3 regions of the Actinomadura fulvescens genome follow, and region 3 is predicted to be linked to each of the others. Evidence: riboswitches for the same ligand, from Rfam matches in the RefSeq annotation. Region 3 holds a riboswitch; each other region holds the start of a gene.
What was found. A riboswitch is a leader RNA that binds a small molecule or an ion and turns the genes downstream of it on or off. The one in region 3 is predicted to bind cobalamin.

Region 1: another riboswitch for cobalamin. It lies ahead of ABD333_RS00780 (CbtB domain-containing protein); the one in region 3 lies ahead of ABD333_RS18065 (putative cobaltochelatase).
Region 2: another riboswitch for cobalamin. It lies ahead of ABD333_RS24420 (ribonucleoside-diphosphate reductase subunit alpha); the one in region 3 lies ahead of ABD333_RS18065 (putative cobaltochelatase).

What each region holds. Positions count from the first base shown of each region.
Region 1 is NZ_BAAATD010000001.1:178,303-181,571, forward strand. Features, by position in the region: gene ABD333_RS00770 ((2Fe-2S)-binding protein) at 1-583, shown strand, start outside; gene ABD333_RS00775 (CbtA family protein) at 529-1,278, opposite strand; gene ABD333_RS00780 (CbtB domain-containing protein) at 1,278-1,502, opposite strand; cobalamin riboswitch at 1,533-1,678, opposite strand; gene ABD333_RS00785 (3-isopropylmalate dehydrogenase) at 1,802-2,857, shown strand; gene ABD333_RS00790 (branched-chain amino acid aminotransferase) at 3,033-3,269, shown strand, end outside.
Region 2 is NZ_BAAATD010000006.1:457,764-461,032, reverse strand. Features, by position in the region: cobalamin riboswitch at 848-1,017, shown strand; gene ABD333_RS24420 (ribonucleoside-diphosphate reductase subunit alpha) at 1,222-3,269, shown strand, end outside.
Region 3 is NZ_BAAATD010000004.1:518,874-522,142, forward strand. Features, by position in the region: gene ABD333_RS18055 (TetR/AcrR family transcriptional regulator) at 1-264, opposite strand, end outside; gene ABD333_RS18060 (oxygenase MpaB family protein) at 268-1,104, opposite strand; cobalamin riboswitch at 1,210-1,357, shown strand; gene ABD333_RS18065 (putative cobaltochelatase) at 1,483-3,269, shown strand, end outside.

The sequences.
Region 1 (3,269 bases), on a different contig from region 3:
TCCGACCTGGCGTCCTCTGCCCGAGAAGGACCCGGAGCGGCTGCTCGGGCTCGTCGACGCGTACGCCCAGCGGCTCGGCACCGGCGAGCGGCGTGTGGCCGCCTCGATCCTCTTTCAGGGCCTGGCGTCGCGCCTCTGGTCGCCCGCGGTGGCGGCAGCGGCGGTCGGCGCCGTGCCGGACCTGTCCAGCCTTCACTGGCGCTGGGCGCCCGGCGCGCCGATCGCGCTGTGGCTCGCCGAGCCGTCGGGGTGGCCCCGCTCGGCCGACCGCCTCCACGAGACGGTCGTGAACGGCCAGCTCCGGCCGCTGCGCGAGACGATGCTCCAGGTCGTCAGCCTGGCCGACGGCCTGCTCTGGGGGAACGCGGCGTCGGCCCTGGCCGGAACGCTCCGCGCTGGAACCCTCCGGCCGGGCCTGGCCGCGCCGCTCGACAGCCTCGTGCGGGACCTGTTCTCCCGTGAGCCGATCGCCGGGACGGGCACGTTCGAACAGGGGCGGGGCTTCGTGCGGCGCAGCTGCTGCCTCTACTACCGCGTCCCGCCCGGCGGCGAGATGTGCGGTGACTGCGTGCTGGTCCGCTGATCCAGCGAGCGCTCGGTCAGGGCTCCGAAAAGCAGGCCCAGCGTCGCCCAGAGCACCACCTGGATGCCCAGTGACGCCATCCGGAAGTCCCACAGCACGGTGGCAGGGAAGCCGTCCGCGACCGCGTCCGGCTTGGGTGTGAACCGGTAGACGACCGCCACGACGACGGCGAAGCCCGCCGTGGCCGCGATCGTCGCGTTCCATGTCCCGAGTCTGGGCAGCAGGCGGCGCTGGACGATCACCGCGGCGGTGGTGGCGAGGACGCCGAGCGCCACCATGCCGAAGTAGAGCGCCGTCCGGCTGCCGATCGTGTCCGGGTTGCCGACCGCCGGGGGCGTGGGCGGGTACTTCAGGAACGGCACGCCCACGATCGCCACGAAGCCGCCGAGGGCGACCAACGCCGCCGTCGCGCGCGCGCCGAGCGCGCCGATCCGGCCGTAGGCGAACGCGAACGCGATGGCGAAGAGCCCGCCGACCGCGACGCCGTAGAAGACCATCGCCGTGATCAGGCCGGTGGTCTTCTGGACGGTGCGGCTCACCACCTCCTCGCCGTGCTCGTGCGCGGCGGCACGGGACTCCTCGAACGAGATGGCGTGGCCGACCTGCGGTTCACCGTAGATCCAGGCGATCATGAGCGCGAGCGCCGCCGCCGCGACGCCGGCGAGCATGCCGCGGATGAGAAGGGTGCGCATCATCAGTGGCAGGGGAACCCGAGCAGGTGCCGGCCGTCGTGCGTGAACTCGTGCACCCAGGTGCCGCTGAACAGCGAGGTGGCGCCCTGTTCGGCACCGACGAAGTAGAGGAGGGCGAGGCCCAGGACGGCGGCGAGGACCGCCCACGGCAGGATCTCGCGAACGGGGACGCGCAGCGGAACGGGCGGCTCCTGGACCTGCGTCGACGGCATGGCTGACTGGGCCATTGGGTCTCCTCACGGGGTGCACTCGCCCCGGTAACGGGAGGACGGCAGGTCAGTTCCTGACTTCCGCGGCCCGTGCGGGCCGACCGGACACAGTGGCGGGACCGTCCTGGAATCGCACCAGGTTCCTGCGCACTGCCGCCTCGATTGTGAACTTGTCCTGCCGAGCGTCCACTCAGCATGGGCGCCGCGTCAAGTCGGGCCGCGGTGACAAAATCCGGGCCGGTTCACGGTGCCGAGATGGCGGTCTCGGATGCTGAGACCGGTGCTCAGGGGCTGAGACGTTGCGGTAGAGTGCGCCCATGGCTTCCCGCAACATTCGTCTGGCCGTCATCCCGGGGGACGGGATCGGCCCCGAGGTCGTCGCCGAGGGTCTGAAGGTCCTTGAGGCCGTGGCCCCCGCGTCCGGCCTGGCGTTCGAGCAGACCACCTACGACCTGGGCGCCGCGCGCTGGCACCGGACCGGCGAGGTGCTGCCCGACTCGGTGCTGGACGAGCTGCGGGGCCAGGACGCCATCCTGCTCGGCGCGATCGGCGACCCGAGCGTGCCCAGCGGGACGCTGGAGCGCGGGCTGCTGCTGCGGACCCGCTTCGAGCTCGACCACTACGTCAACCTGCGGCCCGTCAAGCTCCTTCCGGGCGCCGCGACCCCACTGGCGAACGTCGCGCCCGAGGACATCGACATGGTCGTCGTCCGCGAGGGCACCGAGGGCCCCTACACCGGGGTCGGCGGCGTGCTCCGCAAGGGCACCGAGCACGAGGTCGCCACCCAGGAGAGCGTCAACACCGCGCACGGCGTCGAGCGGATCATCCGCTACGCGTTCGAGCAGGCCGCGGCCAGACCGCGCAGGAAGCTCACGCTCGTCCACAAGGACAACGTCCTGACCTTCGCCGCCGGGCTCTACCAGCGTTACCTCCGGCAGCTCGCGGCCGAGTTCCCGCAGGTCGAGACCGACTACTGCCATGTCGACGCGGCCACCATGTTCTTCGTCAACCAGCCGCGGCGGTTCGACGTGATCGTCACCGACAACCTGTTCGGCGACATCATCACCGACCTCGGCGCCGCCGTCGCGGGCGGCATCGGGCTGGCCGCCTCCGGCAACATCAACCCGACCGGCGCCGCGCCGTCGATGTTCGAGCCGGTGCACGGCAGCGCCCCCGACATCGCGGGGCAGGGCAAGGCCGACCCGACCGCTACGATCCTGTCCGTCGTCATGCTGCTGGACCACCTTGGTGCCGCCGAGACCGCGCGGCGCGTCGAGCAGGCCGTCGCCGACGACCTGCTGGAGCGCCCGGGGCTGGGCGCCCGGTCCACGTCGCAGATCGGCGACGCGATCGCGAAGCGAGTATCCGGCTAGGGGCGCGCCGCCCTGGCCACAGGGCCGACTCCGGGTGCGCCTCGCGGGCGCGCCCGGATTTTTTCGTGCGCGCACCGTGATCGAGGAGTGGGACTAGACGAAGTACGACAATAGGCATTAAGGAATGCCGAGCGGCAAAGGGGCCGCGGTGGCGATCCGGGAGAGGACCGAGACGATGAGCAGCACCCTGGACTTCGAGATCATCCCTAACGAGCAGCCGACGCCGGCCGAGGAGCGCGAGCGCATCGTGGCCGACCCGGGATGGGGGGTGCACTTCACGGATCACATGATCACGATCCGTTACCAGGAGGGCAAGGGCTGGTACGACGCGCGTCTGGAACCCTACGGGCCGATCCCCATGGACCCGGCCAGCCAGGTCCTGCACTACTCCCAGGAGCTGTTCGAGGGGCTC
Region 2 (3,269 bases), on a different contig from region 3:
GTGACGTACGGCGCTCAGCTGTGCGCGAGCGCCTCGAACGGTGCGGTGGTCCGCGGCGGACGACCTCGTGCCGCAGCACCCGGCCGGTGGGGCCGATGGCGGCCCGCGCCCGCCGCACAGGGGTACGGACCCGCGGCACCGCGGGTTCGACGGAGGAGGCCAGGAGAAGGGCGAGCAGGTCGCGGACCGGCCGCCCGGTCCGCGCCGCGAGCCGCCGGGTGAGGCCCCACGCGGTCCGTTCGCCGCGCCGCAGCCACCAGGCCGAGATCACGGCGGCGACCACGTGCGCCAGCGTCATGCCCAGCCCGGAGCCGTGGGCCGGTCCGGTCGCGGCCAGATCCGCCTGGACGTGGTGATCGGCCGGCGCCGACGCGTTCGCGAACAGGCTGTGCAGCACGAACTGCCCGCCCAGCAGGCCGCCCGTGATCGTGGCCAGCGAACGTTCGTGCCCCGCCAGCGCGCCCGCCACCACCAGCACCCCGGCGAAGCCCACGACGACCGCCCACGGCGGGACCGCGGCCGGCGACATCAGGGAGTGCCCGGCCGTGGCCAGCGTCAGGCAGACGGTGGTGAAGACCACCGCCCGGCCGAGGCGGAAGAACGGACGCGGCGACATAGCGGGCCCATCGTCCCATCTCTTCCTGATGATCTCCATGCCCCTCCCATCGTGGGCCGCTTGTGGACCCGGTCGTGGACCGCTCCGGCCTGTGACACGCCCAACATGTGGGGCTGTCGGTGACGGCCATGACCAAGATGTAGGGTCTTGCCCGTGCTGGTTCGCCCCCGCCGCGGGGGTGGACTGCGGCGAGATCACGCCGAGTCCCCGTGATCTCGCGGCAGCCCACCCTGACGGCGGGGGCGTCGTAAGAGGGAACCCGGTGTAAATCCGGGACTGCCCCGCAGCGGTGAGCGGGAACGACCGCCGTCATCGAGCACTGGCCCGTTGGGACGGGCCGGGAAGCGACGGCCATTAGGCCGCACCCATCAGGGTGCGTCGCCCGCGAGTCCGAAGACCTGCCCGCACGGAGACAGACGACCGGAGCGACGCGCCAGCGGCGCGAGGATCGTCTGTCGCCCCTTCGGGGGTCTGGGGGTCGCCCCCCAGTCCTACTCGGTCCATATCGGCCTCGTGGGAGGGTCGCTGGGCAGGTTCGCGGCGGTGAGCCGTGCTCTTGTTTCGCGTGCGCCCCGACGAGGCGAGCTCGCGAGGGAAGAGAGCACGTGACACAGGAACTGATCGCACCGCCGCCGACGCGCGGCGTGGCCGCGGAGATCGAGCTCGCCTGCGCGGGGCTGCCGGGCACCGATCCGCGCCGCGTCCTGGACGCCGTCCGGGCCGGTGACGACCTGGACGCGGCCGGGGTGCGGGAGCTGGCGATCGGGGAGGCCGCCGCGCTGGTGGCCGCCGAGCCCGCCTACTCCAGGGTGGCGGCGCGGCTGCTGAGCACCTTGATCGCCGAGGAGGCCGCGGGCGGGGGTGTCCGGTCGTTCGCCGGCTCCGTGGCCGCCGGCCACTCCGAGGGCCTGCTGAACGACGCGATCGCCGCGTTCGTCGCCGCGCACGCCGGGGAGCTGAACGACCTCGTCGACGAGTCCGCCGACGACCGCTTCGAATACTTCGGGTTGCGCACGCTCTACGACCGCTATCTGCTGCGGCACCCGCGTTCGCGGCGCGTGCTGGAGCGGCCCCAGTACTTCCTGCTGCGCGTGGCCTGCGGTCTGTCCGACACGGTCGCGGAGGCCGCCGAGCTGTACGGGCTGCTCAGCACCCTGTCGTACCTGCCGAGCTCCCCGACGCTCTTCAACTCGGGCGCCCGGCGCCCCCAGCTGTCGTCCTGCTTCCTGCTCGACTCGCCGCGCGACGAGCTGGAGTCGATCTACGAGCGGTACACGCAGGTGGCGCGGCTCAGCAAGTACGCGGGCGGCATCGGCGTCTCGTGGACCAAGGTGCGATCGCGCGGCTCGCTGATCCGCGGCACCAACGGCCATTCCAACGGCATCGTGCCTTGGCTGCGCACGCTCGACTCGTCGGTCGCGGCGGTCAACCAGGGCGGGCGGCGCAAGGGCGCGGCGTGCGTCTACCTGGAGCCGTGGCACGCCGACGTCGAGGAGTTCCTCGAACTGCGCGACAACACCGGCGAGGAGGCGCGTCGCACCCACAACCTCAACCTCGCCAACTGGATCCCCGACGAGTTCATGCGCCGGGTCGAGACGGACGCGGACTGGTCGCTGTTCGACCCCAAGGAGGTGCCCGAGCTCGCCGACCTGTGGGGTGTCGAGTTCGACACCGCCTACCGGGCCGCCGAGGCAGCGGGACGGTTCGTACGGCAGGTCCCCGCCCGGCACCTGTACGGCAGGATGATGAGGACCCTCGCCCAGACCGGGAACGGCTGGATGACGTTCAAGGACGCCGCCAACCGCGCCTGCAACCAGACCGCCGAGCCCGGCAACGTCGTCCACCTCTCCAACCTCTGCACCGAGATCATCGAGGTGACCAGCGACGGGGAGACCGCCGTGTGCAACCTCGGCTCGGTCAACCTGGCCGAGCACGCCGGGCCGGACGGCATCGACTGGGAACGGCTCCGCGCGACGGTCCGTACCGCCGTGCGCTTTCTCGACCGGACGATCGACCGCGGCTTCTACCCGACGGACGAGGCGGCGGGCGCCAACCGCAAGTGGCGTCCGGTCGGGCTCGGCGTGATGGGCCTCGCGGACGTCTTCTTCAAGCTGCGGCTGCCGTTCGACTCGGCCGAGGCGCGGGAGTTGTCCACGGCGATCGCCGAGGAGATCGCGCTCGCCGCGTACGGCGCGTCCGCCGACCTCGCGGCCGAGCACGGGCCGCTCCCCGCGTACGACCGGACGCGCACGGCCCGCGGTCAGCTGCACGTCGACCACTTCCCGGAGGCCACGCCGCGCCGTACGGCCGAGTGGGAGGCGCTGCGCGCCCGCGTCGCCGAGACCGGGCTGCGCAACTCGCTGCTGATCGCGATCGCGCCGACCGCCACGATCGCCTCCATCGCGGGCTGCTACGAGTGCGTCGAGCCGCAGGTCTCCAACCTCTTCAAGCGCGAGACGCTGTCCGGCGAGTTCCTGCAGATCAACGACTATCTGGTCGCGGACCTCAAGGCGCTCGGACTGTGGACGCCCGCGACGCGGGACGCCATCAAGCGGGCCAACGGCTCCGTCCAGGGCATCACCGGCCTGCCCGCGTCCCACCGCGAGCTCTACCGCACCGCGTGGGAACTGCCGCAGAAGGCGCTGATCGACCT
Region 3 (3,269 bases):
GCCCGCGTAGCCGGCCGTGAGGTCGCGCACGACCTCCAGGAAGAGGTCGCGCTTCGTGCCGAAGTAGTAGTGGATCAGGCCGCGCTGGACGCCGGCCTCACGTGCGATCGCGGCGGTGGAGACGTCGGCGTACGGCACTTCCGTGAACATCCGGCGTGCGACACCGAGGATCTGGTCGCGCCGTTCGTCCCGGGGCAGTCGCTGGTAACTCGCTCTGGCGGGACGGCCTGGAGACGGACGTGAAGAGGGAGGCGCCACCCGCACAGCCTATGCGGCCCGGCGCCGGGCCTGCCCGAAGAGCCGAAGGGGCCGCTCACGTGCCACGAGATAGTCGGTTGGGCGGTGCCGTACGGACGTCGGCACGACCTTGGCCGCCGTTCTGTTGGCCCTGATGAGCGAGGCGAACGCGAGGGATCGTGACCGGCTCCACGGGATGTCCAGCTCACGCCGCAGCGGGCGCGGCAGAAGAGCTCCGGCGGCGAGCAGGTTGAGCCGGATGTAGGCGGGGCCGAGCGGCCACGGCATGGGCAGTACGCGGCTCGTGTCGAGCAGCTTGGCCGAGACGGTGGTCGGGCGCAGTTCCTCCCGGACGACCCGGTCGAAGTAAGCGCGGAAGTCCTCGTAGGTAACAGGGCAGTGGCCCTCGGGTACCCCGCACGCGTACGCGATCAGCTTCTGCTCCTGGTAGAAGCGCTCGCGTTCGCCCGCGGGAAGCCTGCCGAACGTGCGCTGGTACAGGTCGAGCCCGTTGTGCACCAGCGTCGCCCAGACCCAGAGCAGGAGGTCGGGGTCCAGTGCCCGGTAGCGGACACCCTCGTCCGAGACGCCGGCGACACGTTCGTGCATGCGGCGCAGCTTGGCCGATTGGCGGGCGGAGATCTCGGGTTCGGCGAAGGACAGCTTGAGCATGATGTCGGCCGTCCGCCACAACCGGGCGAACGGGTCGTTCTCGAAGTCGGAGTACTGCTCCACCCCCGCGGCCACGAGCGGATGCGTCACCTGCAGCAGGAGCGTCGGCGCGGCGCCGAGGCCGAGCACGGGTTCCCGCATGATCGTCCACGAGACGTCGCCCGGCCGGAACGGGAGTCCATCGGTTCGTCGCATGACCTCAGTAGAACACGTTATTGGCACTGCGCCAATAGCCGCGCCGTCCCGCCGCGACTTGGGCGGTCCCCGGGGGTGTGCCATCCTTGGCCTGCGACGGACGCGGAGGAACCCGGTGCGGCCGTGCCGACCTGTCGGCAGGCCAATTCCGGGGCTGTCCCGCAACTGTGACCAGGGGAGTTCCCTCTCCGTGCGCCACGGCGGCAACGCTGGAAGGCTGAGGGGGAGCGATGATCCGGGAGCCAGGAGACTCCGGCCGTCGGACCAGACCACCACGGGCGTGGACACCCGAGGGGAAGGACGATGAGGCATGTCACCCTGCCTGACGCACCGGCACGGCCGGACGGGCCGGACGGGCCGCCACGGCCTGATGCGCCGATGAGCCGCCGTGCGAACGCCGGTGCCCGGTACCCGTTCTCCGCCGTCGTCGGCATGGACGACCTCAAGCTGGCCCTGCTGGTCAACGCGGTCTCGCCGGGCGTGGGCGGCGTCCTGGTCCGCGGCGAGAAGGGCACCGCCAAGTCGACGATCGTCCGCGCCCTCGCCGGGCTGCTGCCGCCGGTGGACGTCGTGCCCGGCTGCCGCTTCTCGTGCGACCCGGCCGATCCCGATCCGGAGTGCCCCGACGGCGCGCACGCAGGCGGCGCGCATGCCGGCGGTCCGGTGCCGGAGGCCCGGCCCGCGCGGTTGGTCGAGCTGCCGGTCGGCGCGTCGGAGGACCGGCTCACCGGCTCCCTCGACATCGAACGGGCCCTGACCGAGGGCGTGAAGGCCTTCGAGCCCGGGCTCCTGGCGGCAGCGCACCGCGGCGTGCTCTATGTCGACGAGGTCAACCTGCTGCACGACCACCTGGTCGATCTGCTCCTCGACGCCGCCGCGATGGGCGAGTCGTACGTCGAGCGCGAGGGCGTCTCCGTGCGGCACGCGGCACGGTTCCTCCTCGTCGGCACCATGAACCCGGAGGAGGGCGAGCTGCGGCCACAGCTGCTCGACCGGTTCGGGCTGACGGTGGAGGTGGCGGCCACGCGCGATCCCGAGGAGCGCGCCGAGGTCGTCCGCCGCCGGTTGCGGTTCGAGGACGACCCGGCGGGTTTCGCCGCGGGCTGGGCCGAGGCCGAGGCGGAACTGGCCGGGCGGATCGCCGCCGCGCGGGGGAGGCTCGCGGGGGTCGTGCTGACCGACGCGGCCCTCCGCCAGATCACGGCCGTGTGCGCCGCGTTCGAGGTGGACGGCCTGCGCGCCGACCTCGTGACCGCGCGCGCCGCGATCGCGCTGGCCGCCTGGCACGACCGGACCGAGGTCACCTCCGAGGACGTGCGGACGGCCGCGCGTCTCGCCCTGCCGCACCGCCGCCGCCGCGACCCGTTCGACGCCCCCGGCCTGGACCGGCAGAAGCTCGACGACGTCCTCGATGAGCACGATGAGCAGGACGAGCCTGAGCCACCGGATGATGACCCCGGCGGGCCGGGCGGCGCGCCGCCTCCCGAGGACGGTGACGGACCCTCCCCGGCGCAGGCGTCCGACGGCGAGCATGAGCAACGGCCGGCGGACGGACAGGCTCCGGCGGCGAACGAGCCCGCTCCGGCAGCGAACGAGTCCGAGCCCGCGCCCGCTGACGCCGCGTACAAGCCCCGGCTCTTCACCGTTCCGGGGACGGGCATGGGCGCGCCAGGCCGCCGTTCCAAGGCACGGAGTCCGTACGGCCGTGTGTCAGGCGCCCAGCCCGGATCACGCGGCCTGCACCTGGCCGCGACCCTGCGCGCCGCCGCGCCGCACCAGCGCGCCCGTGGCCGCAGCGGTCCCGGGCTCGTCGTCAGGGCCGGTGACCTGCGTGAGGCGGTACGGGACGGGCGCGAGGGCAATCTGGTGCTGTTCGTCGTGGACGCGAGCGGCTCGATGGCGGCGCGGCAGCGGATGCGCGCGGTCAAGGGCGCGGTCCTGAGCCTGCTGCTGGACGCCTACCAGCGGCGTGACAAGGTCGGGCTCATCACGTTCCGGGGAACCGGCGCCGAGCTGGCGCTGCCGCCGACCTCGTCGGTCGAGGCCGGCGCACGGCGGCTGGAACGGCTCCCGACCGGCGGCCGTACCCCGCTGGCCGCCGGGCTCCTGCGCGCCGCGGAGGTGCTGCGCGTCGAGCGGCTGCGCGATCCGGCGCGCCGCCCGCT